DNA from 2 places in the Paraburkholderia sp. WC7.3g genome. Region 2 is predicted to be linked to the other one. Evidence: riboswitches for the same ligand, from Rfam matches in the RefSeq annotation. Region 2 holds a riboswitch; the other holds the start of a gene.
The links. A riboswitch is a leader RNA that binds a small molecule or an ion and turns the genes downstream of it on or off. The one in region 2 is predicted to bind thiamine pyrophosphate.
Positions count from the first base shown of each region.

Region 1: another riboswitch for thiamine pyrophosphate. It lies ahead of thiC (phosphomethylpyrimidine synthase ThiC); the one in region 2 lies ahead of OKW43_RS11790 (FAD-dependent oxidoreductase).

Region 1 is NZ_JBNDMA010000002.1:3,215,577-3,231,163, forward strand. Features, by position in the region: gene OKW43_RS26170 (DUF1223 domain-containing protein) at 1-329, opposite strand, end outside; gene OKW43_RS26175 (hypothetical protein) at 448-906, opposite strand; gene OKW43_RS26180 (GreA/GreB family elongation factor) at 1,520-1,921, shown strand; TPP riboswitch at 2,063-2,180, shown strand; gene thiC (phosphomethylpyrimidine synthase ThiC) at 2,270-4,201, shown strand; gene OKW43_RS26190 (glycine zipper 2TM domain-containing protein) at 4,367-4,591, shown strand; gene OKW43_RS26195 (hypothetical protein) at 4,724-5,203, shown strand; gene OKW43_RS26200 (L-lactate permease) at 5,500-7,098, shown strand; gene OKW43_RS26205 (DMT family transporter) at 7,403-8,329, shown strand; gene bamC (outer membrane protein assembly factor BamC) at 8,427-9,671, opposite strand; gene OKW43_RS26215 (DUF2844 domain-containing protein) at 10,024-10,485, shown strand; gene OKW43_RS26220 (DUF3443 domain-containing protein) at 10,555-11,832, shown strand; gene OKW43_RS26225 (hypothetical protein) at 11,880-12,311, opposite strand; gene OKW43_RS26230 (cadmium resistance transporter) at 12,518-13,144, shown strand; gene leuA (2-isopropylmalate synthase) at 13,480-15,186, shown strand; gene OKW43_RS26240 (amino acid ABC transporter substrate-binding protein) at 15,315-15,587, opposite strand, start outside.
Region 2 is NZ_JBNDMA010000002.1:84,864-100,450, reverse strand. Features, by position in the region: gene OKW43_RS11855 (glutamate synthase subunit beta) at 1-323, shown strand, start outside; gene OKW43_RS11850 (tyrosine-protein phosphatase) at 795-1,670, shown strand; gene OKW43_RS11845 (ATP-binding protein) at 1,883-3,190, opposite strand; gene OKW43_RS11840 (response regulator) at 3,187-3,927, opposite strand; gene OKW43_RS11835 (hypothetical protein) at 4,321-4,518, shown strand; gene OKW43_RS11830 (DUF6726 family protein) at 4,573-4,731, shown strand; gene OKW43_RS11825 (hypothetical protein) at 4,735-5,448, shown strand; gene OKW43_RS11820 (flagellar basal body L-ring protein FlgH) at 5,592-6,263, shown strand; gene OKW43_RS11815 (response regulator) at 6,394-7,137, opposite strand; gene OKW43_RS11810 (hypothetical protein) at 7,238-7,915, opposite strand; gene OKW43_RS11805 (hypothetical protein) at 7,980-8,453, opposite strand; gene OKW43_RS11800 (hypothetical protein) at 8,660-8,836, opposite strand; gene OKW43_RS11795 (ABC transporter ATP-binding protein/permease) at 8,833-10,584, opposite strand; TPP riboswitch at 11,016-11,139, shown strand; gene OKW43_RS11790 (FAD-dependent oxidoreductase) at 11,362-12,492, shown strand; gene thiS (sulfur carrier protein ThiS) at 12,558-12,755, shown strand; gene OKW43_RS11780 (thiazole synthase) at 12,866-13,681, shown strand; gene thiE (thiamine phosphate synthase) at 13,678-14,781, shown strand; gene OKW43_RS11770 (ABC transporter ATP-binding protein) at 14,873-15,587, shown strand, end outside.

The DNA.
Region 1 (15,587 bases), 3.1 Mb from region 2:
GTGAAGCGATGCTGTGAAAAGCGGTCGGTCCAGCCGAGGCTGTTCCAGTAGTCGACGTGCAGCGCGAGCGGCACGACGCCGTGCGCGGCGCCCGCGCTTTTCCATTGACCGAGCCAGCGGTCGGCGGGCGGGCAGCTGTCGCAGCCCTCGCTGCTGTACAGCTCGACCAGCGCCATCCTGTGCGCGGGGCTGTGCGTGGCGCACTGGGGACCGGCCGCGTCGGCCGCACTGATGCCAGAACCGCTCAGCAGAAGCAGCGCGAGACCGGCAGCGGGTGCCGAAAAAGACGTAAAGCGCTGAAGTATCGAGCGACTGTGCGCGGTCGACATGACGTGCTCCGATCGTAATGTGCACGTTTGTCGAACCGCGCGGCCGGTTATGACAGGCTCTTTTAATTTTTTCCGGCGTGGGCGGCGTGGGGTGCGCGAGCGAACTCTCGCCGGCGACTCAGTCGTAACTGACCACCACCGTGACGCGCGTGTCGATATTAGTACGCTGCGCGTTCAGCGACAGCAGCCCGCCCGCGCGACCGACCGCGTAGTGGCCGTCGCGGGCCGTCGTGACGTGCCCGGTGGCATCGACGAAACGCGCCGCCACCCGATCGCGCGACTGCGTGTTGCCGTTCACTTCGAGCGCGACGTCGGCCCCGCTGACGACACCCGGTGGCGCGCTGAACGTCACCGTGCGCGAGAAGCGCTCTCCCGCCACGCTCACGCTATCGACAGCGACGCCCGTGGGCGCCGTATCCATGCTGAACTGCATCTGCGGCGCGACGATCCTGCCTACGAAGCGGATCACCCCGCCCGTCACCGTCGATGCCGCCGGCGCCGCCAGCGGCGCGGCGAGCAACGCCGCCACCGCGATCGTGCGACCGACCGTTCGCCACCGCCTTCTTTCCGCTTTCATGTGCACCTCACTCCGGTCAACCGGCGCGAGTCGCCTCGCGCCCTTCATGCGCCATCCCGCGAATCGCTTCGCCGGAGCGCGGCCTTCGCTGCACTTTCTTTAACGGCAATCTTCCGACTGGCTTGAACGCAATGCGGACCCCGTCACTTTCATCTGGCACCGCGCAAAAACGACAAATCGATGGTGCGCGACGCCGCGAACAGAAGTGCGCGAGACAGCGTGCTAACATGAACCTTTCGTCTCGCTGCTGCCGCGCGACCTCCGGTTTTGTCGCGCGACACCTCCGCGACACCTCCGATTCGCTCTTCTGTCGACACCTGGTTGTTTTGCCCGTGACTTCTCTGCGCCGTCCGACTTTTCGTGCTCTCGCCCGCTTGCGCCCACGCCGCGCAGGCGGCTGCGCGCGCGCGAGCGGCGCCCCGCACAGCGCCGGCGAGACGTCCCCAACGCTCCCGCTTCACGCCGCCCGGCGCCCTCGCTGATGTAGCCCGCTGACACCCAGGGCCGCGTCGCCGGGCTCCGGGCTTTCCCATTCGCTCACTGATCCGCCAACCACCCCGGTTGGGTCGTTGCATGCGGCCTTTCTTCACCGGTCTTATCTGGAGTTCTGATGATGAAGAAGATCAAAACCTGCTATCTGACCGAACTCGACGTGACCCGCCTCGAGAAACTCGCGGCCGCCGACGCCAAGCTGCAGCACATGCTCGACGACGTGCTCGAACGCGCGGTGATCGTCGACTCGCACGACATCCCCGCCGACGTCGTCACGATGAACTCGCAAGCGACGCTGATCGACACGGCGAGCGGCGAGCAGATGACGTGGACCGTCGTCTATCCGCCGAACGCGGATTTCGCGCAAGGACGCCTGAACGTGTTCTCGCCGGCAGGCCTCGCGCTGCTCGGCGCGCGCCGCGGCGAGAGCATCCGCTTCACGCCACCCAGCGGCGATCAGAAAGTGCTCAAGCTCCACAAGATCCTGTATCAGCCCGAAGCCGCCGACGATTTTTCGCTGTAAGCCGGCTGTTCTGCCACTGTAAGTTGCCCTGTCCGATGCGTTCTCAAATTAAGAATAAGGGGCGTGTGACGTCGTCTGGATCAATCTTTTGATCCATTCGGACAGGTTGCCAAACCGTGCGCGGGCGGTGTATCGTGTGCGCTGCTAACGCGGGGGTCCTGCGTAGCGCGGAGCTGGAGGTCCGTGTTGCGTGGGTGAGAAATACCCTTTGAACCTGATCTGGATAATGCCAGCGCAGGGAAGCGTACGGATTTCGCACCCAGCCTCGACGGCCTCACCTCTGCGCGATTTCCGACCACTTCCATCTCAGTCTCCTGCTTAGCCGCCCCACTTTGTACGGAGACTTACATGAACGCCAATCCGAAGTTTATTTCCGCCGAAGCCCACGTGGACGAGGCGGCCGTCGCGCCGTTGCCGAATTCGCGCAAGGTCTACGTGAGCGGCTCGCGCCCGGACATCCGCGTGCCGATGCGCGAAATCTCGCAGGCCGACACGCCCGACAGCTTCGGCGGCGAAAAGAATCCGCCGATCTACGTGTACGACACGTCGGGCCCGTACTCCGACCCGGACGCGAAGATCGACATCCGCGCGGGCTTGCCCGCGCTGCGTCAGGCGTGGATCGAGGAGCGCGGCGATACCGAGCCGCTGAGCGGTCTGTCGAGCAGCTTCAGCCGCGAGCGCGCCGCCGATCCGGCCACCGCGCAGCTGCGTTTTCCGGGACTGCATCGCACGCCGCGCCGCGCGATCGCCGGCGCGAACGTGACGCAGATGCACTACGCGAAACAAGGCATCGTCACGCCGGAAATGGAATACATCGCGATTCGCGAAAACCAGCGCCGCGCCGAGTATCTGGAGAGCCTGAAGACGAGCGGCCCGAACGGCGCGAAGCTCGCCGCGATGATGGGCCGCCAGCACCCTGGACAGGCATTCGGCGCGAGCGCGTTCGGTCCGAACGGCCTCACCGAAATCACCGCGGAGTTCGTGCGCGAGGAGATCGCGCGCGGCCGGGCGATCATCCCGAACAACATCAATCACCCGGAAAGCGAGCCGATGATCATCGGCCGCAACTTCCTCGTGAAGGTCAATGCGAACATCGGCAACTCGGCGGTGACGTCGTCGATTGGCGAGGAAGTCGACAAGATGACGTGGGCGATCCGCTGGGGCGGCGACACGGTGATGGATCTGTCGACCGGCAAGCACATTCATGAAACGCGCGAATGGATCATCCGCAACAGCCCGGTGCCGATCGGCACGGTGCCGATTTATCAGGCGCTCGAAAAGGTCAACGGCAAGGCTGAAGATCTGACGTGGGAAATCTTCCGCGACACGCTGATCGAGCAGGCCGAGCAAGGGGTCGACTACTTCACGATCCACGCGGGTGTGCGTCTGCAATACGTGCCGCTCACGGCGAACCGGATGACCGGCATCGTGTCGCGCGGCGGCTCGATCATGGCGAAGTGGTGTCTCGCGCATCACAAGGAAAGCTTCCTGTACGAGCATTTCGAAGATATCTGCGAAATCATGAAGGCGTACGACGTGGCCTTCTCGCTCGGCGACGGCCTGCGCCCGGGCTCGATCTACGACGCGAACGATGAAGCGCAACTGGGCGAGCTGAAGACGCTCGGCGAGCTCACGCAGATCGCGTGGAAGCACGACGTGCAGGTGATGATCGAAGGTCCGGGCCATGTGCCGATGCAGTTGATCAAGGAGAACATGGACCTGCAACTCGACTGGTGCGACGAAGCACCGTTCTACACGCTCGGGCCGCTGACCACCGACATCGCGCCGGGCTACGACCACATCACGTCGGGCATTGGCGCTGCGATGATCGGCTGGTTCGGCACCGCGATGCTGTGCTACGTGACGCCGAAGGAACACCTCGGTCTGCCGAACAAGGACGACGTGAAGACCGGCATCATCACGTACAAGCTCGCCGCGCATGCCGCGGACCTCGCGAAGGGTCATCCGGGCTCGCAAGTGCGGGACAACGCTCTGTCGAAGGCACGCTTCGAATTCCGCTGGGAAGATCAGTTCAATCTCGGTCTCGACCCGGACAAGGCGCGCGAATTCCACGACGAAACGTTGCCGAAGGATTCGGCCAAGGTCGCGCATTTCTGCTCGATGTGCGGCCCGCACTTCTGCTCGATGAAGATCACCCAGGACGTGCGCGAGTTCGCCGCGCAGCAAGGCGTGACCGACGACGAAGCGCTCAGGAAAGGCATGGAAGTGAAGTCCATCGAATTCATCAGGCAAGGCGCTGAGATTTATCAGCGGCAATAAGCGCGAATAGTGCGAATAAGCGGCTTGCGTGATTCGCGCGAGCCCGCGCAGCCGTATCGAAGCCCGCCCACATGGCGGGCTTTTTTTATTCCGCCGGATCGAGCAGGCACGTTGCGTGCTGCGAGAAAGAGACACCCGTTTCCAACAACGAACGGAGGCAGCATCATGAATTCGATCCGTCAACTCGGTACTTGTCTTGGCACGGTCGCAACCGCCATTTCACTGGTCGCGGGCCTCGCGGCATGCGGCGACATGTCCCCGCGTACACGCGACACCGCGATCGGCGCGGGCGTCGGCGGCGCCGCTGGCGCGGCGATCGGCGGCAATGGCTGGTCGACGCTGGGCGGCGCCGCGGTCGGCGGTGTCATCGGTAATCAGGTCGGTAAGTGAGCGTACGTCCGGTGAGCGTGGAAACAGACTGAAATATGCGGTTGCGGTTTTGCCACAGCTTGCCGCGGCAAGAGCGTAAGCTCCTCACAACGATGTCGCGCGAAGCGGCGTCGGTTCATCCGGGAGCGCGCCATGAAGTCCCGCATCGTCATCCATCTTTGCGCGGTGCGCCTCTCGACGCCACGCGCTTCGTCCCCTCGTTCCGCGAGGTTCGCGCGGTCCGCCGCCGCAATTTCAACGCTCGCGTCGAGCCTCTTTTTGGCAGGCTGTTATTACCCCGTCGGCTACTATCCCGCCGCCTATTACCCGTCGTACTACTCGACCGCGCCCGCGACCGCAGCCGACCAAACCGCACCGGCGGTCGATCCACAGCAGGCAGCTCAAGCCCAGCCGCAAATGCAAGTCGCGCCGCAGGATCAGCCGCCCGCTTATGCGGTGTCCCCGCCCGTGTATGCGGCACCACCGGTCTATCCCGCCTACTATCCGCCGCCGGTTTATCCTTACCCCGCTTACTACGGCTACCCCGCCTATTACGGACCGTCGATCGCGATCGGCGTCGGCGGTTATTGGGGCGGGCACTGGGGCGGTCATTGGGGCGGACACCGGCATTGACGCGTCCTCTGTCGTCGTGAAGCGTGCTCGCGCCGGCACTGCAGTTGCCGGCACGCGCATTTCTTCGTAAGCCGTTTTTCCGCGCGCTTCGCCTGCCAGCGCGCCCACCCCGCCCGTACTTTCCCGGCTTGACGCGCCGGTATGGCGCCCTATGCTTGGAAAGCTTCGCGCAGCACCCGCTTAACTCAGGCGACGCCGCTTTGCCGAGGCCACTTGCGAGCGTCCGCCGTGCCACAGCGACGCGCCGTCATGCGCAGTCCCCCCGCGTCGAATTACACAACAACGAAGGAGACGTGATGTTTCATCAACTACTCACTCCGGTTGGCAATTCGCTTTTTCCGTCGTTCATCGTCGCCGCGCTGCCGATCATCGCCGTGCTCGCGCTGCTCGGCTGGGCGCGCAGGCCCGCGTGGCAAGCGTCGCTCGCGGGACTGATCATCGGTTTGATCGTGGCGATTTTCGTCTGGCAGTTTCCGGTCGGGCTCGCGCTCAACTCGGTCGCAGCCGGCGTCGTGTTCGCATGCTGGCCGGTGATGTGGATCGTGTTTACCGCGATCCTGCTGTACAACATCGCGCAGCGCTCGGGACGCTTCGCGGCCTTCCGCCTGTGGATGATCGACAACCTGCCGAACGACCGGCGCATCGTGCTCGTCGTGGTCGGCTTTTCGTTCGGCGCGCTGCTCGAGGGCATTTCCGGATTCGGCACGCCGGTCGCGATCACGAGTTCGCTGCTGATCATGCTCGGCTTTCCAACGCTCGAAGCGCTGACCTTCTCGCTGATCTTCAACACCGCGCCGGTCGCGTTCGGCGCGCTCGGTGTACCGATCACGGTGCTCGGCGCGGTCACGCATCTGCCGTCCGACACGCTCGCGAAAATGGTCGGGCGTCAATTGCCTTTCTTTGCGGTCCTGCTGCCCTTCTATGTGATCGGCGTGTACGCGGGCTTTCGCAACATGCTGCGGATCTGGCCGGTGCTGCTGGTGTCGGGCGTGAGTTTCGCGCTGACCCAGTTCGTCGTGTCGAACTTCGTGAACTACAGTCTGACCGACGTGCTGTCTTCGCTAATTTCGCTGATTCTCACGGTCGCGTTCCTGCGCGTCTGGAAGCCCGCCGCCGATCCGAAATTCGCGATCAACGTCGATCGCATCAACGACGTGCGCGGCAAGATCGGCGGCGTGCAAGGCTGGTATCCGTGGATCATCGTGTCGGTCGTCGTGATCATCTGGACGCTCGCGAGGATCTTCACGATCGGCGACATCAAGGTGCCGTGGCCGGGTCTCGACAAGGCCGTGTTCATCACGCTGTACAACACGCCGTACGGCGCGATCTGGGACTTCCAGCCGCTCGCGACCGGCACCGCCATCCTCGTCGCGGCGCTCATCACCGCGTTCGTCGTGCGGCTCTCGCCCGCCGAGTTCGGCAAGTCGATCTCCGATACGTGGGTGCAGACGCGCATCGCCATTCTGACCGTGGCAACGATCGTCGGCCTCGCGTATCTGATGAACTACTCGGGACTCAACTACACGCTCGGTCTCGGCGTTGCGTCGGTCGGGCCGCTGTTTCCGCTCGTGTCGGCGTTCCTCGGCTGGGTCGCGGTGTTCCTGTCGGGCAGCGATACGTCGGGCAACGCACTGTTCGGCAATCTGCAGGTGGTCGCGGCCAATCAGCTCAACCTGAATCCGGTGCTGATGGCGGCGACCAACTCGTCGGGCGGCGTGATGGGCAAGATGATCTCGCCACAGAACATTTCGACCGGCGTCGCGACCACCGAGTTGAAGGGCAAGGAAGGCATCGTGTTCGCCAGGACCTTCAAGCATTCGATCCTGCTGACGGTGCTGCTCGGCGTGCTCGTCTGGGCGCAGCAGAACTTCCTGCAGTGGATGATTCCGCACTGAGGCCGCACCGATAACGGCGCAATGCCATTCACATTGTTTCGCACGGCCGCCCGCGCCTCGCGGGCGCTGTTTGAAATCCCGTTTGAAATCCCGTCCTCATTGGAGCTCCGCCGGAGCGTATTTTTTCTCACATATCGGTGAGAATTGCTCGTTTGGCGTGTGTCCTCGCGGCGCTTACCATCGGCCTCATCGGACCCGGCCGTCTCCCGGATCTTGCCGTTTCATCCCGCAATGAAACGATTTGCGCGATCGCGCTGTTACGATGCGCTGACGTCCCGACTCAACTGCGCGCGGCGCCATTCCAATGAAAGCCAGAAACCTGCTGCAACTGCTGATCCTCGCCGCCCTGTGGGGCGCGTCGTTCCTGTTCATCCGCGTCGGCGTCACCGACTTCGGCGTCGCGCCGCTGATGGCGCTGCGCGTCGGCATCGGCGCCCTCTTTCTCGCGATCGTGCTGATCGCGCGACGGCCGCTGCAACAGTCCGCCACGGTGTTGCGCGAGCGCGCGCTGCCGCTGCTGGTGGTCGGCGTCCTCAATTCGGCGGCACCGTTCTGCCTGTTCGCGTATGCGGAGCTGACGCTGTCGGCGGGCGTCACGTCGGTGATCAATGCGTGCGCGCCGCTGTGGGGCGCGCTGGTCGCCTTCCTGTGGTTGCGCGACCGGCTCAGCGCGTTGCGCACGCTTGGTCTCGTGATCGGTTTTCTCGGCGTGCTGATGCTCGTGTGGGATCAGATCGCGGCGCCGGCCGGCTCGGCCGCCTCGCCGCTGACCATCGCGCTCGCGGCCGGCGCCGCGCTCGGTGCCACGCTGCTCTATGGCATCGCCGCCAACTACACGAAGCGTCACCTGACCGGCGTCGACGCGCTGACCGTCGCGACCGGCACGATGATCGGCGCGACGATCGTGCTGCTGCCGCTCGCGATCATCTACTGGCCCACCGCGTCGATCTCGCTACGCGCGTGGGGCGCGGTGATCGCGCTCGGCGTCGCCTGTACCGGTGTCGCGTACATGCTGTTCTTCCACCTGATCGCGGTCGCCGGGCCGACACGCGCGATCACCGTGACCTTCGTGATTCCGATCTTCGGCATTCTATGGGGCGCGTTGTTTCTCGGCGAGACGGTGTCGCCCGGGATGCTCGAAGGTTGCGCGGTGATTCTCGTCGGCACCGCGTTGGCGACCGGCGTGGTCAAGCGCCTGCCGTGGGTGGGGACGCGGCGCGCGGATACCTGAGTGCCCGTCGCGACGAAATGCCTGGCCGTAAAAAAACCGCCCGGATTTCTCCGGACGGTTTTGTCGAACCGGCGGCGTCGGCCGCAAGGCTCTCTTATCAGTGCAACTGGTCGACCATCAGGCTCATGATCTGCCTGGCCTGCGAGCTTTCGTCGAGCTGCCCCTTGTCGTCTACCACGGCTACGCGGGTCTGGTTCGGCGTCACCGCGCGCACGTTCACGCGGTATTGTTTGGCGACCTTCTCCTTCTTGCCGTGGAAGATCTGGCTCCAGAAGCCCTGCTCGGCCGACGACATATCCTTCGGATCGACATAGCGCACGAAATACAGGCCGCGGCTCACGTCGCGGTCGTCGACCGTGAAGTTGCTGCGATCGAGCGCGAGGCCCACGCGCAGCCACGCGCGGTCATACGGCTCGCCGAGTGTGAGTTCGCTCGACGAGATCTGCGCCGACGTGTTCGCCGAATCCGCGTCCGGCACCGGCTGCTGGGCCGACAGCGCGACATTCTGCGCGGCGACCGCGGCCGCCGCCGACTTCGCACCCGCCGTCGCCGCATTCGGCGCGATCTGCGTGCCCGCAGGCGACAGCTCGGCGTTCTGCGCGCCAGCCGCGCTGGTACCCGCGTTGGCACCTGAATCGGCCCGCGCAAGCGAGGCCATCAGACGCTTCAGATATTCCTGCTCGAGTGCCGGGTCGTTCGGCTTGGGCTGCCACTGCGTCGATTCGCTGTTCGTGCCGGTGATCGCCTCACGCATGCCTTTCTGGCTCACGAACACATAGGTGCCGCCGTTCGGCGCCGCTTCGAGGCGCGTGCGGTACTTGTTGCGCTCCGAGTTCACGTAGCTGTTGCCCATCGCCTTAGACAGCGTGTTGCGGATAAAGCCGTCGTTGATCTGCGCGTGGGTTTCGTTCCAGTCGGTTTCCATCACGCCCTTGTCGCGCTGGTCGACGACGAGCAGGAAGCCCTGCTCTTGCCAGAAGCGGCGGATTTGCGGCCAGGCCTGATCGGGCGTTTTGTTGTCGAGCACGAGCCAGCTCTCGGTGCCGTCGCGCTGGATGTGGATGCCCTGCACGGGCGGCACGACCGCGACCGCGTCGCCGGCCGGCGCCTTGGCCTGCACCTGTTTCAGCGTGGACAGCGAGGTTTCGCCGCCCTGCGGCGGCAGCGAACGTTGATCGGCCGTCTCGTCGATCATGTTCGGCGGTACGGCAAGCGATACCTGCTTCGAACGGGAGTCGCTCTTGTAGTCGATTTTGGTCGGCGACGAGGTGCCGCAGCCGGCGACCAGCCCGCCTGCCACGACCATTACTGCAAACCGCTTGGTGAGACGAAGATCAGTCATGTTCGGGGAATCCTTCCGCAACGCCACGGCAAGTTTCCGTGGATCAACCCAACATTTTACCGGTCCGGGCGAGGCGTGTGCAAAAACTGGGGTTTGCCCGCAAATCGCCCGTTATGCTATTTACCTTCTTATGAGGTAAATTTAACACTCAATAACGCTTTCGAGTTGACATCTGGAGTGTTCCCACGATCTCGCCGGATACCTGCCGAATAAGGGCTTCCGGTCTGCATGCGGCTCATTTTTGCGACCGCGGGCGGCCGTGTCCGCAGCGGTTTGCAAAGAACACCAAAAACCGGTGCTAGGTTAAACGATCTGTCTCAATAAAATCCGGCGCCAACGAGGAAGGCCACATATACAGTCGCGTCTCAATCCATCCGCGATCGCATCGGCGATCGCCGTCGTCGCGTGCTGCGCGAGCGTCGGCGCCCATGCCGAATTAGGTGGCACGATGCCGAGTCAGGCGGTGTCGGGCGCGAGCGCGCCGCGCACGCTGCTCAATGGCGCACTGCGCGAGCGCACATGGACCGACGCCGGCAATACGACCATCAACGAATATGCGACCAGCACCGGCCTGATCGTCGCGTATTCATGGCAAGGCCCGACGATGCCGGATCTGCATGCGCTGCTCGGCAAATACGGCGACTCGTACAAGACGGGCGCCTCGGCGGCGGCCAGTAGCGGCAATCTGCACGCGTCGCGGGTCACGCGCCCGGACGTGATCGTCGAGTCGGGCGGACCGATGCGTGGCTACGTCGGACGCGCGTGGCTGCCGGCGGCTTTACCCGCCGGCGTCACCGCCGACGATATCCAGTAACGCGTGCGCCCGCACGCGTCGCTCGCACACCCCTTCACGCCTGAGTTCCGTCCGTCGGACCGCCACGCCATGAAATCCGCCCTGCGTTTCCATGCCCTGCTCGTCATCGTCTGCGCGGCCCTCGTCGGCTGCGGCGGCGGAGGCGGCAGTTCGTCGTCCAGCCCGTCGGGCTCGTCCGGCTCGGGCTCGACGCCGTCCGCGAGCACGCCGAGCTCGTCGACCGGTTCGACGAGCGCGTCGAACACCACGCAGAGCGCGAACGTCCCGCAATCGACCACACCCAACGTGCAGCCGGTCACGGTCGGCGTCTCGCCCGGCAATACGCGCAACATGCTGACGACAAGCGTCACCGTCTGCCAGGCCGGCACCAGCAACTGCGCGACGATCGACGACATCCAGGTCGACACCGGCTCGAACGGCCTGCGCATCCTCGCCTCCGCGTTGCCGACGACCCTGGCGCTGCCGACCATCGCCGCGGGCAGCGGCGTGAGCGCCGAATGCGCGGTGTTCGGCAGCGGCTACGCGTGGGGCTCGCTGCGCAACGCGGACGTGCGTATGGCCGGCCAACAGGCATCATCGATTCCGATCCAGGTGATCGCCGATACCGCGCTGCCCGCCGCGCCCATCGACTGCGCCAACTCCGGCGCGTCGCTGCTGACGGTGTCGAGCCTGCACGCGAACGGCATCCTCGGCGTGGGTCTGTTCCCGGTCGACTGCGGCAGCGGCTGCTCGAATTCCGCGTTGCCGCGCTGGTACTACAGCTGCTCGACGAGCGGCTGCACCGCGACCGCGCAACCCCTCGCGCAGCAGGTCACCAACCCGGTCAGCAGCTTCCCGCTCGACAACAACGGCGTCGTGATCGACCTGCCGGCCGTCGCCGATGCGGGTGCGGCCGGCGCGTCGGGCTCGCTGATCTTCGGCATCGGCACCCAGTCGAACAACACGCTGACGAGCACGAACGTCCTCAAGGCGAACGCGGCGACCGGCTATGTGACGACCGCCTCGGGCGGCCAGACCTATGCGGTGAGCTATCTCGACAGCGGCTCGAACGGCCTCTTCTTCCACTCGACGCAGTTCCCCTTGTGCGGCTTCTGGTACTGCCCGACTTCGACGCAGTCGGCGAACGCGTCGATCACCGGCATCGATGGCGTGTCGAGCACGGTGTCGTTCGACATTGGCAATTCGAGCACGCTGTTCGCATCAACGAACAACGCGTTCGACAATCTCGCCGGCAATTCGAGTCAGGGCTTCGGCTGGGGCTTGCCGTTCTTTTACGGCAAACGCATTTACACGGCGATTGCGGCGCGCAATACGTCGGCCGGCCAGGGGCCGTATTACGCGTTCTGAGGTCGATCGGGTGGATGCGCGGCGACGCGCGTGGCGCGGTTGCGAACTCAGCCGGCCGCGCTAGCCGGTTGCGCGGCCGGCGTGGCGAGCTTCGCCGGCGCGAGCCAGCGGAATACGTCCAGCTCTTCACCGTGGAACGTGCATTCGGCGGCGGCCGGTGTGCTGAACTTCTTCGGCTGGGCCGGCTTCGCGGCCACCTTGACGTCCGACGCCGACGGGACAAGCGCCGCGGAAGCCGCCACCTCGGACGCGCTCACCAGATGCTCGATCGACCCCTCCACCACGACGCGCGAGCCGCGAATCGCGGCCCCGCGATGCGTGACCCGCAGGGTATCCGACGACATCCCCGACGACGCCTCGGCCAGCTTGCTGCGCATCAATTGCTCGCATGCGCTGGAGTTGCGGGTGACGATCGTGCAGGCGGCCAGCAGCGTCGCGGCGCTCGCGATACAGGCGATGGAGAGGATGCGAATATTCATCGATGTTCCGTTGTTCCAGGCGTCGGTCATTGTAGCTTACGGCCCCGTCGCCCGGCTCCGCGGCTGTCGGCCGCTTGACCTTGACGCGGCACATCGGCATCGTGTTGACCGGCCGCGCGGTCGGTGGCGCAATCGTCCGCCTGACTGGCCACATTGCGCGGCGAAATCGAAGCGACTTCCCCCCCAGTATCGACCCCGACTTCTTCATGCTCAGCCTCGTCCTGCTCGCGATCGCCGCCTACGCCGCGACCAATATCGACAACCTGTTCGTGCTGCTCGGCTTTCTGACCGAAGCGGGCGCCCAGCGGCGCAGCGTGGTCGCAGGGCAGTACGCGGGATCATTGATCCTCGTCGCCGCGGCGCTCGTGCTCGCGGCCTTGCTCACGCGCCTGCCGGCCGGTTATGTGGGCCTGCTCGGCTTACTGCCGATCGTCGTCGGCTTGCACAACGCATGGCAGCGCTTCGGTCCCGGCCATGCGCAGCGCAACCCTGGCGAGGCTGGCGAGGACAGCCTCCCAAGCGCACCGACATCCATTCGCGGTTCATCGAGCTGGACCGTCGCAAGCGTCGCAATCGCCAACGGCTCGGACAACCTCGCCGTCTACGTGCCGCTGTACGCGAGCCATACGGCTGCCGCGAACGCGCTCGTTTCGCTGGTGTTCATCGTCATGATCGGGCTGTGGTGCGCGGGCGCGGCATGGCTCGTCGATCATCCGTTGCTCGGCGCGCCGATCCGGCGGTACGGCTCGGCGCTGCTGCCGCTGATCCTGCTCGCGATAGGCGTATCGGTGATCGTGAACAACGATACGCTGCGGCTTTTGTTCGGCGGATGAGCAACGCGGGGCTGGGTCGCGGCACTGACCGGGCCGTTCGCCCGCTTCTGCAGCCGGGCATGTCGCGGCCCATCCCACCTCGGCCCTTGACGCACTCTCAATAATATGGTCCCATTGCGCACTATGTACCGCGCCCAGACCACCCTATCGCTACTACTAGCCCGCTCTACCGGGCTAGGTCTGCTGCTGCGCGCGTCCGCTTCTCTCTGAAACACCGAAGCATCGCTTGAATCCCCAGTAACTGACCCAGCCCCGGTTTCCGACCGGCGGCCCAGTATCGCGTTTTCGTCGTCCGGTCGACACCCGTTCCACGGTCTCTCCCCCGGATGATGAAAATGTTGAAAAACCCTGCTACCAAGTACCGTTCGTTCAAGCCGATCAATTTGACGGATCGCCAGTGGCCGTCGCGCACAATCACGCGCGCGCCGATCTGGATGAGCACCGATCTGCGCGACGGCAACCAGGCGCTGTTCGAGCCGATGAACGCCGAGCGCAAAATGCGCATGTTCAAGACGCTGGTGCAGATCGGCTTCAAGGAAATCGAAGTCGCGTTTCCGTCGGCGTCGCAGACCGATTTCAACTTCGTGCGCGAGCTGATCGAGGGCGGCCATATTCCCGACGACGTGACGATCGAAGTGCTCACGCAGGCGCGCGACGATCTGATCGAGCGTACTTTCGAATCGTTGCGCGGCGCCCCCCGCGCGATCGTCCATCTGTACAACGCGACCGCGCCGGAATTCCGCAAGATCGTGTTCGGCCTCGAAAAGAGCGGCGTGATCGAACTCGCGCAGAAGGCCGCGCGCACGATGAAACGCCTCGCCGACGCTCAGCCGCAAACGCACTTCACGCTGCAGTACAGCCCGGAAGTGTTCAGCGGCACCGAGCTCGAATTCGCGAAGGAAGTCTGCGACGCGGTGTTCGACATCTGGCAACCGACGCCCGGGCACAAGGCGATCGTCAATCTGCCGGCCACCGTCGAAATGGCCACGCCGAACGTCTACGCGGACCAGATCGAATGGATGCACCGCAATCTCGCGCGCCGCGATTCGCTGATCGTCTCCGTCCACCCGCATAACGACCGCGGCACGGCCGTCGCGGCCGCGGAGCTCGCGGTGATGGCGGGCGCGGATCGCGTCGAAGGTTGCTTGTTCGGCAACGGCGAGCGCACCGGCAACGTCGACCTCGTCACGCTCGCGTTGAATCTGTACACGCAGGGCGTCGATCCCGAACTCGATTTCTCGAACATCAACGAAGTCGCGCGCACCGCCGAAGAATGCACGCAGTTGCCGGTGCATCCGCGTCATCCGTATGTCGGCGATCTGGTCTTCACCGCGTTCTCGGGCTCGCACCAGGACGCAATCAGGAAGGGCTTCGCCGCGCAGAAGCCGGACGCGATCTGGGAAGTGCCGTACATGCCGATCGATCCGAGCGACCTCGGCCGTACCTACGACTCCGTGATTCGCGTGAACAGCCAGTCGGGCAAAGGCGGTATCGCGTATCTGCTCGAGCAGAGCTACGGCGTCGTGTTGCCGCGCCGTCTGCAGGTGGACTTCAGCTCGGCCGTGCAACGTTTCACCGATCAGAGCGGCCAGGAAGTCACGCCCACGCAGATCTGGGAACTGTTCCAGCAGGAATACGTGCGCACGGCGGAGCCGCTCCGCTATATCAGCCACAGCCTGTCCGAGCATGAAGGCCGCGAGCACATCAAGCTCAACGTCGAAATCAACGGCACGCCGCGCGTGCTGACCGGCGCCGGCAACGGCCCGCTCGACGCGCTGATGCACGCTTTCGACGTGCCCGTGCGCATCCAGCACTACGAGGAGCGCGCGCTCACGCAGGGCGCCGATGCGCGCGCGATCGCAATCGCCGAAATGGCCGGCGCCGATGTGGCCGGCAGCGCGTTCGGCGTCGGTGTCGATGCGAATCTGATCACCGCGTCGATTCGCGCGGTGATCAGCGGTGTCAACCGCGCCTATGCACGCGTGAACGCGGATGCCCAGCAGCGCTTCTTCGACGCCGCGCTGAGCGACGCGACGGTGTAAGGCCGCGGTCTGCCGCGTTGAATCTGCGGCGCGCCGCAGGTTCGTCGGGCTGACGGCAACAGACAAGGGGCGCTTCGACGCCCCTTGTTTTTTAACGTAGGTTTATCCGCGTCAGCGTCGGCCGACGTTCAGTGAAACACGTCCCGGCCGAAGTACTTCAGCGAAATGCGCTGATAAGTACCGTCTTTTCTGATGCCGGCGAGCGCGTCGTCGATCGCCACCCGCAGCTTCGGATTGCCCTTGCGCATCAGTACGGCCGACTTGTCGCTGCTGTCAGGCGACGTATCGACCGCGACGACTTTGATCTTCGCGTCGGGCTCGCGCTTCCTGTAGTCGAGAAACGACAATGAATCGTTGACGGTCGCGTCGACGCGGCCCGCTATGAGCAGATCGATCGATTC
Region 2 (15,587 bases):
GTGTCGAATGGAAGGACGGCAAGATGGTCGAAGTGCCGAACTCCGAATTCGAAATGAAGGCCGACCTCGTGCTGCTCGCGATGGGCTTCACGCAGCCGGTTTCGCCGGTGCTCGAAGCGTTCGGCGTCGACAAGGATGCGCGCGGCAACGTGCGCGCCGCAACCGAGGGCGACAAGGCGTACTGCACATCGGTGGACAAGGTGTTCACGGCGGGCGACATGCGCCGCGGCCAGTCGCTGGTGGTGTGGGCGATCCGCGAAGGCCGTCAGTGCGCGCGTTCGGTCGATGCGTTCCTGATGGGTCATTCGGAACTGCCGCGTTAAGCGTCTTCAGCGGGTGCGTGCGCAGCGTGTTCCAGGTCGCGCGCTCCGGCCACGATTTGCAGGAAGACGTGGAGACGACAAGGCGCCCCATGAAGGGCGCCTGTAGCGGTAAAGCGATGCGGTAAAACGAGAAGCCGGGCTCGCCTGTCAGGGGAGCCCGGTTTTCTTTTGCCTCGTCGCCGGATGGAAATCGGTGACGCAGGCGCGCGGCGCGACGAATCGGGTGCCGCGCGTGCTCGCGGCGCCGCGGCCCGATCCATTCGGCATTCATTGGCGGGCAAACCGTCCCTCTTTTTTCTTACTAACCCCTACGATGTAATGCAAAACTTATCCGGTCAACGTTAAACTGCGTCTGCAGCCCGGCTGCCCAACCATTCCTCCTATGCACCCGTCGCCCCGATGTCCGTTACCGCGAAAAACCGTTCGCCTTTCCGCGCCCTTGCGAGCACGACCGTGCCCGTGGAACGCGGCATGCCGGGCGAACCGTCGGCGGCGCGGCGACGCTTTCTGAGGAACTCGGCGGGTGCAATGCTGGCCGCGGGTTTCGGCAGCTCGCTGCTGTCCGCGTGTGGCGGCAGTCTCGAAGCCGATCAGCCGAACACGCCGCGCCTCGTGTCGGTCAGCAATTTCCGCGATGTCGGCGGCGCGGGCGCCGGCTATCTGACCGTCGACGGCAAGCAGATGCGGCGCGGCGTGTTCTATCGCGCGAACGCGCTGACGCTGAGCGGCACGGACGCGGCGACGCTCGACAAGCTCGGCATCGTGTCGGTCTACGACCTGCGCACGCCCGCCGAAATCGCGCGCACCGCCGACGCGCTGCCGGGCGGCGCGACATCCTCCACGCTGAACGTGCTCGGCACGAACGACTTCGTCGCACCCCCGTTCGATGCGGCCGCCGACGCCGTCGCGTTCATGCAGGCCGAGGCGCGCGCGTATGTGACGGGCGGCCCGCAGCGAGCCGCGTATGGCGGCTTGCTCGGCGCGCTCGCCAATGGCACGGGCGCGCAGCTATTCCATTCGAGCGCGGGCAAGGATCGAGCGGGCTGGGTCGCGGCGCTTTTGCTCAGCATCGCCAATGTGCCGCTCGACGTGATCATGCAGGACTATCTGCTGAGCAACGTCTACCTCGCGCCATCGATTGCCGCGCAAACCACCAGCTTGCGCGCACAGGAAGGCGCTGCCATCGCGACGGCGAGAGCGCCGTTGTTCGACGTCGACGACAATTATCTGCAGGCGGGCTTCGACCAGGTGCAGGCGAGCTACGGCACGATGGCGAGCTACCTGACGCAAGGCCTCGGCCTTTCTACCGCGACGGTCGACGCGCTGCGCAATCGGCTCGTGCATTGACGCGCTTTGCTGTCGCGCTTCACTGCCGCGCTTCACTGCCGCTTCGCTCGCCTTGCGACAGCAAAAAAAAAGTCCGCCCCAGGGGCTGGCGGACCGAGAAGGGCGGCATCGAGAAATGCCAGGCGCGACTATAAGGCCGCTGCCCGCGCGATAGAGGGTGCGGTAAGGGCGGGTAAGTGGCCCGGTCCGCGCACCGTTGCCTGCACGCATCCTCACGTCAGCGCCGGGTCCACCGGCAATTCGATGCGTACTTCGAGCCCGCCCCGCGCATGATTGCGCACGAGGCAGCGTCCGCCGCGATCGTGCGCGAGCCGCGCGACGATCGCCAAACCGAGCCCGCAATGGCCCTCCCCGCCGCGCGCGGCGTCGAGCCGCACGAACGGCTTCATCGCCGCGGCGATCCGATCGTCGGGAATGCCGGGGCCGTGGTCGCGCACGCTGATCGTCCAATGACGGTCGTTGCATGCGGTTGAGATTTCCACCGGCGGCATGCCGTGTTCGAGCGCATTGTCGACGAGGTTCGTCACGAGCCGGTCGAGCAGCGTGCGCGGCAGCGTGAACGAAGGTCCGGCGCGCAGGTCGAGCGCGAACAGCGGGGTGTCGGCGGGGTCCGCGGTTTCAGTGGTTTCAGCGGCCTGCGCGTCATCGCCGGAGGAAAACTGCTCGCGTAGAAACTCGTCGACTTCGACAGGCGGTCCGGCGTCCGCCGATTGGCCAGCAAATTCGAGGAACTGCTGGACGATGTTGGTCAGCGAATCGACGTCGCGGATCAGGCCCGCGCGCTCGTTTTCATCGATCAGCACGCTCGCGCGCAGCTTCAGGCGCGTGAGCGGCGCCTTCAGATCGTGCGCGACGCCGGCCAGCATCACCGCCTGGTCGTCGCCGGCTTCGTTCAGTCGCCGCATCATGTCGTTGAACGAGCCGATCAGATCGCGCAGCTCGCGCGGGCCCTGCACCGGCACCGGTTCGGGCCGCCCGCCCGAGCCGAACGCGCGCGACGCATCGGCGACGCGCGACAGCGGCCGCTGCATCTGCCACACCGCGAACAGCGACAGGATCAGCCCCGCAATCAGCATCGATACCGATTCGACCAGAAAGCGCGGCGGCGGCGGTAGGTCGACCGGCACGACGACCCAATTCGATTTGCCCGGAAACAGCACCCACAGTTGCGTCGGACGCAGATCGTCGACGGCGATCTGCGTGCCGGCCGGCAGGTTCTGGCGCAGATGCCGGCTCAGCTCGAGCAGCATATGCTCGCGCGGCTCGCGCAGATGCACGCTGGTCGGCATGTTCCACGTGGGCACCAGATGCACGCGCATCGCGGGCGCGAGCGCGGCACCCTTCATCGGTTCGCCGTTGATCGCCTGCAGCACGAGCAGAATGCCGCGCGCGAAGCCGTCGATTTCATGACGCGGCGGCTGCATCGTCACCAGCACGAACCAGCTCGCCTGAATCGCGAACAGCACCGCCGCCGACAGCAACGCCATTCTGCCGAACAGTGTGTTCAGCGGATTCTTCATGCGCTGGGTGCGGCCTCGTCCTCGAAGGGCGTGCCGTTGGCGTCGGGCACGAACACGTAGCCCTTGCCGCGCACCGTTTGCACGTAGCACGGGTTCGACGGGTCGTCCTCGATCACGCGGCGCAGGCGCCAGATCGGCACGTCGAGGCTGCGGTCGCGGAACGCGAGGTTGTCGCGATGCACGAGATCGTGAATCAGCACGCGCGACAGCACCTTGTACGGATTGTTGACGAAGATCTTCAGCAGCGCGAATTCGCTGTCGCGCAGCGGCAGCTTGGCGTCGTCGCGGCTCAGCGAGCGCGTGGCGAAGTCCAGTTCGAACGGACCGAAGCGATAGCGCTTGCGTGCTTCGGGCGCGCTCGTGGTGGACGGCCCGCGCCGGCGCAGCACGGTCTGGATGCGCACGAGCAACTCGCGCGGATCGAACGGCTTGGTCAGGTAGTCATCCGCGCCGAGCGACAGACCGACGATGCGGTCGGCCACCGTGCCGCGCGCGGTCACGAAGATCACCGGGATGTCGTCGCCGGCGGCGCGCAACGCGGTGAGCGCGCGCAGGCCGTCGGTGTTCGGCATCATGATGTCGAGTACGACGACCGACGGCCGCTCACGCTCGAGACGGCGCTGCAAATGAGTGCCGTCATGCAGCACGGACGCATCGAAGCCGTTCGACTGCAGGAACTTGCAAAGCAGATCGCGTACGACCGGATCGTCGTCGACGATAAGGACCTGTGGATTCATGGCGAAATTCTAGACTGGCGGGCCCGACGCGCGACCGCGGATTTCCTTACCAACGCTTACTGTGTGCCGCATGGCGCTGGCGGGCTCGCGCCGGAGGCAGATCGACAAAGGTTTAGCGGCTACTTTAGCACTGCCTGATCCGGCGATCCGCATCGACCGGCACGCGATGACAACAGTTGGCAAGCACTCGAAAGCACTCGCAAGCGCGCGGAATGGTTCGTAACAACCGCGCGAAAGCGTGCTTTGCTTCGCCCATCGTCGGCCCTTGCGCGGCGCGATGATGCGTTCCGCAGCACGTCGCGCCGCACGCCGAACGAGGCCCGCAGCCTCGGGCGACGGCGCGCGGCGTTCAACCGACACCGGTGCGCAGTGCGCGCCTTCGCGAGGCCCATCATGACGATCCACAATACGCTCAGTTCCACGCCTTTCTCCACGTTGGCGAATACGCCGGCCACCGAGAAGCCCGCCAGCTCTGGCTCCAGTTCCACCGGCGCCGCGCCGAAATCGCAGAAGAACGCCGCGCTTGCGCAACCCGCGCAACCCGCAGCGGGGACGGGGCTGGTCGGCCATCTGGTCAACACGACCGCGTGAGCTGACGAGGTTCGCGTGCCGTTATCAAGAACCCCTGAGCATCGGTGGCGTGTCGTGGCATGGCTCGTTGTCGGCGCGCTGCTATTGCCGCTCGGTGGCTGCGGCGCCGCGGCGCTGCCGTGCCGGGTCACAGCAGCGACCCTGAAAGTGCTGCCGGTCGTCGGCCATGCCGCGGCGACGCCTTTCGACATGTGCGCTTCCGCGATCGATTGAATCATGAGGCTCACCCGGATGGTTTGTGCACTGGTGCTGCTAAGCGGTGTGCTGTCGTGCGCCGCGCACGCGCAGCCCGTCGCGCGCAGTGCGAAGGCGGCTAGCGCGGCATCGAATAGCGTTGCCACCGACACGCGCCGGCGCTCGCGGGACGCACCGTTTTCCTTTCGCGGCGTCGCGCTCGGCATCACGATCGACGAATTCCGCGCGGGCTCGCGCGTGCGCGCGACGCCGGTCGGCAGCGTGCCGATCTGCGAGACGGACGTGCAGGCCGATGCGCTCGGCATGCGGCTGAAGTCGCACGATAGCCTGAGCGTCGCGTGCCGCTGGGCGCATCGCGACGATGAGCGCTGGGCGGTGTCGCAGGCGGTGGTCGATGGCGCGCCGGCGCTCGAACATGTAATGCGCTTCACGCGCATCGACGGCCAGGGCGCGCTGCGTCTCTACGAGATGTCGTTCGTGATCGACGAGCCGACCGCCGAGGATCTGCGTGACGCGCTCGAGGACCGTTACGGGCCGCCGCGTTTCGCGACGCGCAACGCGGCGGCGCCGGGCGCGATGCCGATGTACGAATGGGAGAACGCGGTGAGTTCGATCACGCTGTGCTTCCTGCCGGGCAGCCGCAACGGCACGCTCACGTATCTGCTGAAGGGCTCGGATGCGTGGATGAAGGCGGTCGTGCGGCAGTGGCAGGCGAGCGGCGCCGACGCGGGCTGACGCGGGTTGGCGCGGGTTGGCGCGGGCTGACGATTGCCTGGCAGGTCTGATCATCGGTGCGATTCCAACGCCGAAACCGGGTGGTGTCCGGCTGGCGCCGCCTTGCTTCAATTCCATTTCATCCTTATCGCCACGGAGCCCGCATGACCGCGCTACGTCTCATCCTCGTGCTCGGCGCCGCGAGTTGTCTCGCGGCCTGTTCGAGCACGCAGACCAGGTCGATCGTCGAAACGCCGATGGCGCCGCCGTTGGCGTCCGCGCCGTTGAACGTCAACACGCAAGGCGCGATCTATCAGGCGGGCGCGCCGCTGCTGTTGTATGAGGCGCCGCGCGCGCAGCACATCGGCGACGTACTGACGATTCGGCTCTCGGAATCGTATAGCGGCAACAACAGCGCGAGCGCATCGGCGAACCGCGCGAGCAGCATAACCGCGACCGCGGCGGACCAGTCGACGAATGCCGCCGCGCGGCTCGCCAAACTGTTCAACATCGGCTCGGCCAGCACCGACTACAAAGGGCAGGGCAGCCTGAGCGACATCAGCGGCATGACGGGCACGCTCGCCGTGACCGTGATCGGCACGGTATCGGGCGGCAATCTCGTCGTATCGGGCGAGAAGCTGATCGCGATGAGCGGGACCCGCGACCGGTTGCGGCTGTCGGGCATCGTCAATCCCAAGGATATCGAAGCAGGCAATTACGTCGCGTCGAGCAAGGTCGCGAACGCGCGCATCGAACAGGCGGGCCTCGGCATGGTGAACGATGCGACGACGATGGGCTGGCTGCAGAGGATGTTTCTTAGCGCGCTGACGTTTTGAGCGTCAGCCGCGTCAGTGCGGTGCGCGCGGCGCCGCGTTGCCCGTTCCGTGCGACGCACGGGTCGCGCGGGTCGCGCGGGTCGCGTGCGACGCGTGGGCCGCATCAACCGGCTTCGACCATCAGGCGCCGCTAACCGAGCGGCGGCGCAAGCCCGCGTTCGGCCGCGCCGATCTCGCCGTCCGGCACGAACACGTAGCCGCGTCCCCACACGGTCTGCACGTAGCGCGGTTCCGACGGGTCCACTTCGATCAATCGGCGCAAACGCCAGATCGACACGTCGAGGCTGCGATTGCGATGCGCTTCGCTATTGCCGTGCAGTTTTTCGAGCAGTTGCGCGCGCGTGAGCACGGTCATCGCGTGCGTGACGAACACCTTCAGCATCGCGAATTCGCTCGAACGCAGCGTGATGCGTTCGCCGTCGCGACGCAGCTCGCGCGCGGGGAAGTTCACTTCGAAGCGGCCGAAATGGTAGGGCGCGCGCTGTTCTGGCGCGCCCGGCGCGATCGAGCCGCGACGCCGCAGCACGGTGCGAATCCGCGCGACGAGTTCACTCGGTTCGAAAGGCTTGCCGAGATAGTCATCGGCGCCGAGTTCGAGGCCGATCACGCGATCGATCGGATCGGCGCGCGCGGTCAGCAGGATCACGGGAATGTCGTCGCCGGCGACACGCAAGGCGCGCAGCGCGCTGATGCCGTCGAGTTCCGGCATCATGATGTCGAGCACGACGAGCGCGGGACGCTGCTGCTGCAATCTGCGCTGCAACGCCAGGCCATTTTCGAGCGTGGCGACCTTGAAGCCGCGACCGTGCAGATATTCACTGACGAGTTCGCGTACGACGGGATCGTCATCGACGATCAGGATGGTCTGGTTCATTCAGGTCATCTTAGTGATGCGCGCGGGCCGCGCAAAGCGCATACCGCTTTCCAATCCTTTCCGGTGAAAGGCGGTGCAAGCGAAAACAAGGCCGTGGGTATCAGTTGGTTGGCGGGAAGGCCTGCGAGGTTTGCAGCGTCTGCTGTTGCTGCTGTGGCCGCGCAAAAACGGTACGGTCGACGACCATCCGCTCGATCAGTCCGCCGAGCTTCACCGAGGCCGACGAAAAACGGTCGGTGTTCAGGCCGCCGGTCTGATAGCGCGCGGTGACCAGAATGCGGCCACTCTGGATCAGTGTCAGATCGATGATCGACAGATACTGGATCGATTCGTCGCTGAACGAGCGGCGGCCATAGTCGATCGCTGCGTTGTAGACGAGCCGCGCTTCGCAGCCAGCCGGTGAGGTGCCCGGATTGTAGACGTCCGAACGAATGCCGCGCCGCTCGAGCGCGAGCTGCAGCGCTGGCACGAAATCGCCGACCGACACCGTCGGGTTCACTTCGATGCATACGTGCTGCACATCCACGGGCCGGCCGTTGACGAAGGTCGGCGACGAGTAGTTCGACGCGATCGCGTAGCCGGCCTGGATCACGGAGCCGGTGGCGTCGGCGGCCTGGATCAGCGTCCAGGCGCAGCCATCGAGCGCGAGCGTCAGCGTCGCGGCGAAGGCGGCGACGGCGGCTCGCGCGCAACGGCGCCGGCATATCGCCGCCGCAATCGGGCACAGGCGCGAACGCCTGGTTGCCGCTGGCGCGCGCACGGTCGGCGACGAGGTCATGAGGCAGCGCCCGATCCCGGTCACAAAAAGCGATGGGTCATCAAGGGCAGCGACGGCCGCGCGCTTAGCGCGTCACGCGCAGTCGCAGTTCGTTCTGCCTTTGCACGCTCGCAGTGACGTTCACGCGGCGCGCGTCGGTGGTCACGACGAAATGCTGGCGCACCGGTGTGTTGACGTCGTGCACGACGTGCGGAAAGCAGGCGGCGATGTCGGCGCCGAGTTCTTCGAGCGGATCGTTGATCACGCCGTCGGCTTGCCAGTGCGCGCGCCAGTGGCAGTCGTACGCGTGCGGGCTGGCGCGGCAATCGTCGGTATTGGAGACGCCCGGCAATTGCGCGGCGCTCTCGCGCGGCAGTTGCCGGAAATCGCTCGCATCGACGATGTGCGTGAGCGCGGCGCAGATGTCGGCGGGCTGGCTCTGCTCGGTCGTTTGCGCGGCATCGACGGCATTCGTGAACAGCAACGCCGCGCCGCAGGCGAGCGCGATGCGCGGGAGCAAAGACGGGAGCAAAGGTGAAACACGGCGAGCGAGTGGCATGGGCGTGGAGTCCGGAGAGCGGTTGCGATGAAAGACGTGACTGACATCAACGAAGGCCGGCGCATCGCGCGGCCCGTACGGCTATCGTCGCCGCTCGCGGGCATTTTCAAAGCGCGGAACAGCTTGCACGCTTCGCAAATGCTTTCGAACTCTTCTCATGTCTTTCCGGATGTTGCCCCGGCTGGTCCCCGGCGCGAAGGCGATGCTTAACCGGGCGTCAAGCGGCCATCGACGTGAATCACCTGGCCGGTGACGTGGCGCGCCTTCGACGTACGCGGCCGCGCGAGCGCCGCGCCGATGCCGGAACCCTCGCCGGTGATCAGCGCGGCGCGCGGAGCGGCGCCGTGCGCCGCGCTGACGTGGGCGCCGCTCGCGTCGCTCACGCCGCTACCGCTTCGGACGAACGCTCGACGTCGAGCGTTTCGTCATGGAACGCCGCAAGCGATTCGCGATGCGCAACGCTGACGATCGCAGCCTTCGGCAGTCGCTCCGTGAACAGCCGATAGAGCCGCGCCTCGTTTTCCGCGTCGAGCGCGCTGGTCGCTTCGTCGAGGAACAGGTAGTCGGGCTTGTGCAGCAGCACGCGCGCGGCGGCGAAGCGCTGCTGCTCGCCCGGCGACAGCACGCGGGTCCAGTGCCCCGATTCCTGCAGACGGTCCGCGTATTCCGACAGATGGCAGGTGACCAGTGCGTCGCGGCATTCGTCGTCGCCATAGGCCTTCGCCGCCGACGGATATGCGAGCGCCGCCTTCAGCGTGCCGATCGGCATGTAGCTGACCTGCGGAATGAACATCATGCGCGCGTTGACCGGCGCGTCGATCGAGCCGTCGCCGAACGGCCACAAGCCCGCCAGCGCGCGCATCAGCGTGCTCTTACCCGCGCCCGACGGACCGCGCACGAGCCAGCGCGAGCCCGGCCGGATCGCGATATCGCGGATGCGCGACAGCGGGTTGCCATTCGGCAGCGCGAGCTTGAGGCTGTCGGTAGTCAGCGTATTGCTGTCGACGAAATGCAGGTTGATGCCGCCATGCTCGGTGGCCGGCGACACCGACTCTTTCAGACGCGGCGAATGCACGACGCGCTTGAATTCGCGCAACCGGTTCACGGTCGCGCGCCATTCGACGAGGCTCGTATAACTGTTGATGAACCACGAGAACGAATCGCTGACGGTGCCGAACGCGCTCGAGATCTGCATCAGCACGCCGAACGTGAACGCGCCCGCGAAGTAGCGCGGCGACGCGACGACGATCGGGAAAATGATCGCGATCTGGCCGTAGAAGCTCAGCACGAAGGTCAGGCGCTTCGTGTACTTCATCACCTGCCACCAGTTATCGCGGATGCGGCCGAACAGCGTGCGCGCATTCGTCTTCTCGGTTTCCATGCCGTCGTAGAACGCGATCTGCTCGGCGTTCTCACGCAGCCGGATCAGACCGAAACGGAAATCGGCCTCGACTTTCTGCGCCTGATAGTTGATCGACACGAGCGGATGGCCGACCTTCTGCGTGATGAGCGAGCCGACCACCGCGTACAGCGCGGCGGCCCACACCATGTAGCCGGGGATTTGCAGCGGCATGCCGCCGAGCGAGATGCTCAACGCGCCCGCGAGCGACCACAGGATCGTGATGAACGACACGAGCGTGACGACGGTCGACAGCAGATCGAGCGTCAGCGACAGCGTGGTGGTCGCGAACGACTGCAGGTCGTCGCTGATCCGCTGGTCGGGGTTGTCGGCGAGACGGTCGCGCTCGATGCGGTAGAACGCGCTGTCGTCGAGCCACTCGTTCAGGTAGCGGGTGGTCAGCCACTGGCGCCAGCGAAAGCCGAGCATCTGGCGCAGATAGCGCCCATATACCGCGAGGATGATGAAACCGAACGCGAGCCCGGTAAAAATCATCAGCAGGTGCGGGAAGTCGTGGACGTTCTTCGCCTGCAGCGCGTTGTAGAAGTCCCTGCTCCAGCTATTCAGGCGCACGTTGATCCAGACGACGAGCAGGTTCATCACGATGATCGTGACGAGCAGCCCCCACGCGATGCCTCGTTCCTCGGAAACCCAGTAAGGCTTGATCAGGCTCCAGGCGGAGACCCTTTCGTCGGGCGGCAGCGCGGGGCTGGCGGAAGTATGTGGTGTCATGAGCGTCCTGATGAAGTGCTGACCCGAAGTGCCGATCCGGCGTGCGGGTCCGATCTGGTTGACCCATGTCGGGCGATCCCGCGAACAGCCGCCCCTTTTGCGGGGCCACCGCTGCGGCGGGTCTGCGATGCCTGGCCGGGCATCGCGCCATCGCGCTCGATGAACGCGAGTCCGGACGGGCGCCCGATTCTGGCGTGACGCCCTTAAGCGAAAATTAATTTTCGGGGCCGGTGCCCGCCCGGGTGCCGCCGCCACGCATGCGGCCACCAGCGCCGCGCGCGCCGCGTTTTCGCGGCACCGATCACGGCATTGTGCCAGAGCGCCGGCCCGCTTCGCATCGGCATCACGGTGGACGGTGCCAGGTCGAAATCGCGCCAGCGACGGCGGACCGCTGGTTTGCGGGCGCCGCGCCTTTTATGGTCTAATGACCTGCGACGAAACAGGGGTGCTTCGCCCACAGGCGGCATGACTTTCATGCCGGGGCGGCGAGGCTGAGAGACACCCTTTGCACCCGATCCGGGTAATACCGGCGCGGGAAGTTTCCGGAAGCAACCGTCTTCCATTCCCCGCCGGGCGGCGAGCGCATCTGACATACGCGCGCCGTGACCGGCCGGCTTCACCCGCCGGTTTCGTCCTGGGTACGTGCGTTTTTTGGCCGTACGGAAAGGACTCGATGACCGCCTATTCTTCAGACATGCATTCTTCTCTTCGTCACGCCGCCTCGTGCGTGCCGTGCCGCTCCCGGCTTGCCCGCCGTAATCGAATGGAGCGCACGCGATGAACCGTTCCCCCCGACCCGATTTCGCCGTGCTCGGCGGCGGCCTGTGCGGCCGGCTGGTCGCGTGGCGCCTCGCGGGCGACGGGCATCGCGTGGCGCTCTACGAGCGCGGCGATGCCACCGGTTCGCAGGCTGCGGCGTGGGTCGCCGCGGCGATGCTCGCGCCGCTGGCCGAAGCTGCAAGCGCCGAACCGTTGATTACGCGGCTCGGCGCGAGTTCGCTCGAAAGCTGGCCGCGTGTGCTTGCCGAACTGCCGGAGCCGGTGTTTTTCCAGCGCAACGGCACGCTGGTCGTCTGGCATCACGCGGACCGCACCGAGGCGCCGCTGTTTGAGCGCCGCGTGCGCGCGAACGCGCCGGCCGAGTTGCTCGACGGCGGCTTCATCGCGCTCGCGGGTGCGCAGCTCGGCGCCGCCGAACCCGCGTTGGCCGGCCGCTTCAACCAGGGGTGGCTGCTGCCGCGCGAAGGCCAGCTCGACAACCGCCAGGTGCTGTCCGCGCTCGCGGCGGGGCTTGCCGAGCGCGGCGTCGACACGCACTGGAACACGCCGATCGACGGCGCGTCGCTGCCCGAGGCCGGCATCACCATCGATTGCCGCGGGCTCGGCGCGAAGCCGGTGCTGCCGACGCTGCGCGGCATCCGCGGCGAAGTTGCGCGCGTGCATGCGCCTCACCTGCAGCTGACGCGCCCGGTGCGGCTGCTGCATCCGCGCTACCCGCTGTATATCGCGCCGAAGCAGAACGGTCTTTACGTGATCGGCGCGACGGAGATAGAGGGCGAGGACATGTCGCCCGTCAGCGTGCGCTCGGCGCTCGAGTTGCTGAGCGCGGCGTTTTCGGTGCATCCGGGCTTCGGCGAGGCGCGCATCCTCGAGCTGAATTCGCAATGCCGGCCGACTTTGCCCGATCACCGTCCCGCGCTGCTGTGGGACGGCGCGCGCACGCTGCGTGTGAACGGCCTGTACCGTCATGGCTATATGATCGCGCCCGAAGTCGCCGACGAAGCCGTGCGCTTCGCCAGCGCGCTGCTCGACGGCCGCGTCGGTGACGCCGACGCATTCGCCGGCTGGCGGCGCGACGCGTGCTGGAGCGAGCTGTTCCAGCAGGAATTCGCGCGGGAGCCGGCCTGAGCGTGGCGGCCTTCGTGCCGCACACGATGCCGCTTTCGCCATCGATTGAACCGTATTCGAACACCATGGACATTCATATCAATCAGAAGCCGTTGTCGCTGCCCGAGGGCGCGACTGTCGCCGATGCGCTCGCCGCCTTTGGCGCGCGTCCGCCGTTCGCGGTCGCGCTGAACGGTGATTTCGTCGCGCGTACGCAGCATGCGGCGCGCGCGTTGCAAACGGGCGACCGGCTCGACGTCGTGCAGCCAGTCGCGGGCGGCTGAGCGCGCTCGCGCCAGCCTGTCGCCCACCGGACGCCAAAAAACCGTCGCCGAAAACCCGTTGCCGCAACACTGTCGGCGCAAGGCCGCGGCGGCAAACCAGGATGATGCAAATGACTTCTCACGAAACCGCCGACGCGCTGACGCTATACGGTCAAACTTTCGCGAGCCGCGTGCTGCTCGGCACGTCGCGCTACCCGTCGCTGCAGTCGCTGTCCGATTCGATCGACGCCGCGCGTCCCGGCATGGTGACCGTCGCACTGCGCCGTCAGATGAACGAGGGCCACGCCGAAGCCGGCTTCTTCGATCTGCTCAAGCGCCACGGCGTGCCGCTGCTGCCAAACACGGCGGGCTGCCTGAGCGTCGGCGAAGCGGTGACGACCGCGCACATGGCGCGTGAAATCTTCGAGACCGAGTGGATCAAGCTCGAACTGATCGGCGACGACTACACGCTGCAGCCCGACCCGGTCGGCCTGATCGAGGCCGCCGCGCGGCTCGTCAAGGATGGCTTCAAGGTGCTGCCGTACTGCACCGAAGACCTGGTGATCGGCCGCCGTCTGCTCGATGCCGGCTGCGAGGCGCTGATGCCGTGGGGCGCGCCGATCGGCACTGGCAAGGGCGTGATCAATCCGTACGGGCTGCGCGTCCTGCGCGAGCGGCTGCCGGATGTGCCGCTGATCGTCGACGCCGGTCTCGGCGTGCCGTCGCACGCGGCCCAGGTGATGGAGTGGGGCTTCGACGGCGTGCTGCTGAACACGGCCGTATCGCAGGCAACGCATCCCGACGCAATGGCCCGGGCGTTCGCGCTTGGGGTCGAGGCGGGCCGGCAAGCGTACCTCGCGGGCCCGATGGCCGAGCGCGAGAGCGCGCACGCGAGCACGCCGGTGGTCGGCATGCCGTTCTGGCATCAGGATGGAGGTGCCGCATGACTCAATCGTTGACGCTGAAGAATCGCGATCTATTTTGGCCGACGGCCGACGAACTCATCGAGGCCGCCGAGCGCATCCGCGCGCGACTCGGCGACTGGCCGCCGATGCACGCGCCGTGGCGCATCTGCCTGACCGCGCCCGATGAACCGAACGGTGGCGACCTGATCGTCATCGCCGACGCGCAGCAGCACGGCGAGCAGATCGCGCGCTGGCTGACGCGTGGCGCGGGCGTGATCGTCGCCGCGGAAAACCGCGCGACGCTGCATCTGGGCGGCGAGAAATACGGCCTCGAAGGGCATCTGGCGGAAGACTGGATCCCTGCGCTGGCCGCGTTCCTCGACTGCGGTTTCGATCCGCACGACGCGCTGGTGCTCGCGCTCGCGTGGCGCGACGGCGACGAAACCCGCGCCGACGACGCGTTCCCTGCCGACCTCGCGCGCTTTCCACGCGTTACCGGCCTGCCGGAGGCGCCCGTCCAGGTGTTCCCGCGCTGCCCGGAAAAGCTCGGCCTGTATCCGGTGCTGCCGACCGCGGACTGGGTCGAACGGGTGGTCGGCTTCGGCGTGAAGACGGTGCAGTTGCGCCGCAAGTCGGCCGAACCCGCCGACGCGCTGAAGCGCGAAATCGCCCGCTGCGTGGCGGCCGGCCGCGCGCACGACGCGCAGGTGTTCATCAACGACCACTGGCAGGCGGCGCTCGAGGCGGGCGCGTACGGCGTACACCTCGGCCAGGAAGACGTGCATATGGCGGATCTGTCCGCGCTGGCCGAGGCGGGCATCCGGCTCGGTCTGTCGACTCACGGCTTCTACGAGATGCTGAAGGCGCTGCATTTCCGTCCGAGCTATATTGCGTTGGGCGCCGTGTTCCCGACCACCACCAAAGTGATGCCGACCGCGCCGCAGGGCTTGCGGCGCCTCGCACGCTACGTGCGGCTGCTCGACGGTGTGGTGCCGCTCGTCGCGATCGGCGGGATCGATCTGCAGGTGCTGCCGGACGTGCTCGCGACGGGCGTCGGCTGCGCGGCCGTGGTGCGCGCGGTCACCGAAGCGGCCGATCCGGCCGCCGCCGTCTCCGCGTTGCAACACATGTTTACGCAATAATCGTCAGGCATAGTCAAGGAACGGGGCACCTCACGGCAGCTTTTGCACGATGGCCCTATAATTCGGCCTTCCCTGTAAAAGGATCGTCAGTTTGGTGCCTTCCTATCCCGAGACCTTACTCGAGCTGCGCGACGTCGACTTCGGTTACGGCGACCGGCTCGTCCTGTCGAATCTGAATCTGCGCTTTCGTCGCGGTCAGGTCGTCGCGGTCATGGGCGGCTCGGGTTGCGGCAAGACCACGGTGCTGCGGCTGATCGGCGGCCTCGTGCGTGCGCAGCGCGGCCAGGTGCTGTTCCACGGCCAGGACATCGGCGAGCAGACGCGCGAAGGCCTTTACGCGCTGCGCCGCAAGATGGGCATGCTGTTCCAGTTCGGCGCGCTGTTCACCGACATGTCGGTGTTCGAAAACGTCGCCTTCTCGCTGCGCGAGCACACCGATCTCCCCGAAGAACTGCTACGCGACCTAGTGCTGATGAAGCTCAACGCGGTCGGGCTGCGCGGTGCGCGCGACCTGCCGCCGTCGGAAATTTCGGGCGGCATGGCGCGGCGCGTGGCGCTTGCGCGCGCAATCGCGCTCGACCCCGAACTGATGATGTACGACGAGCCGTTCGCCGGTCTCGACCCGATCTCGCTCGGCATCACCGCGAACCTGATCCGCACGCTGAACCGGGCGCTCGGCGCCACGTCGATTCTCGTCACGCACGACGTGCCGGAATCATTCGCAATCGCCGACTACGTGTACTTCCTGTCAAACGGCGGTGTGCTCGCCGAGGGCACGCCGGACGAACTGCGCGCGTCGACCGATC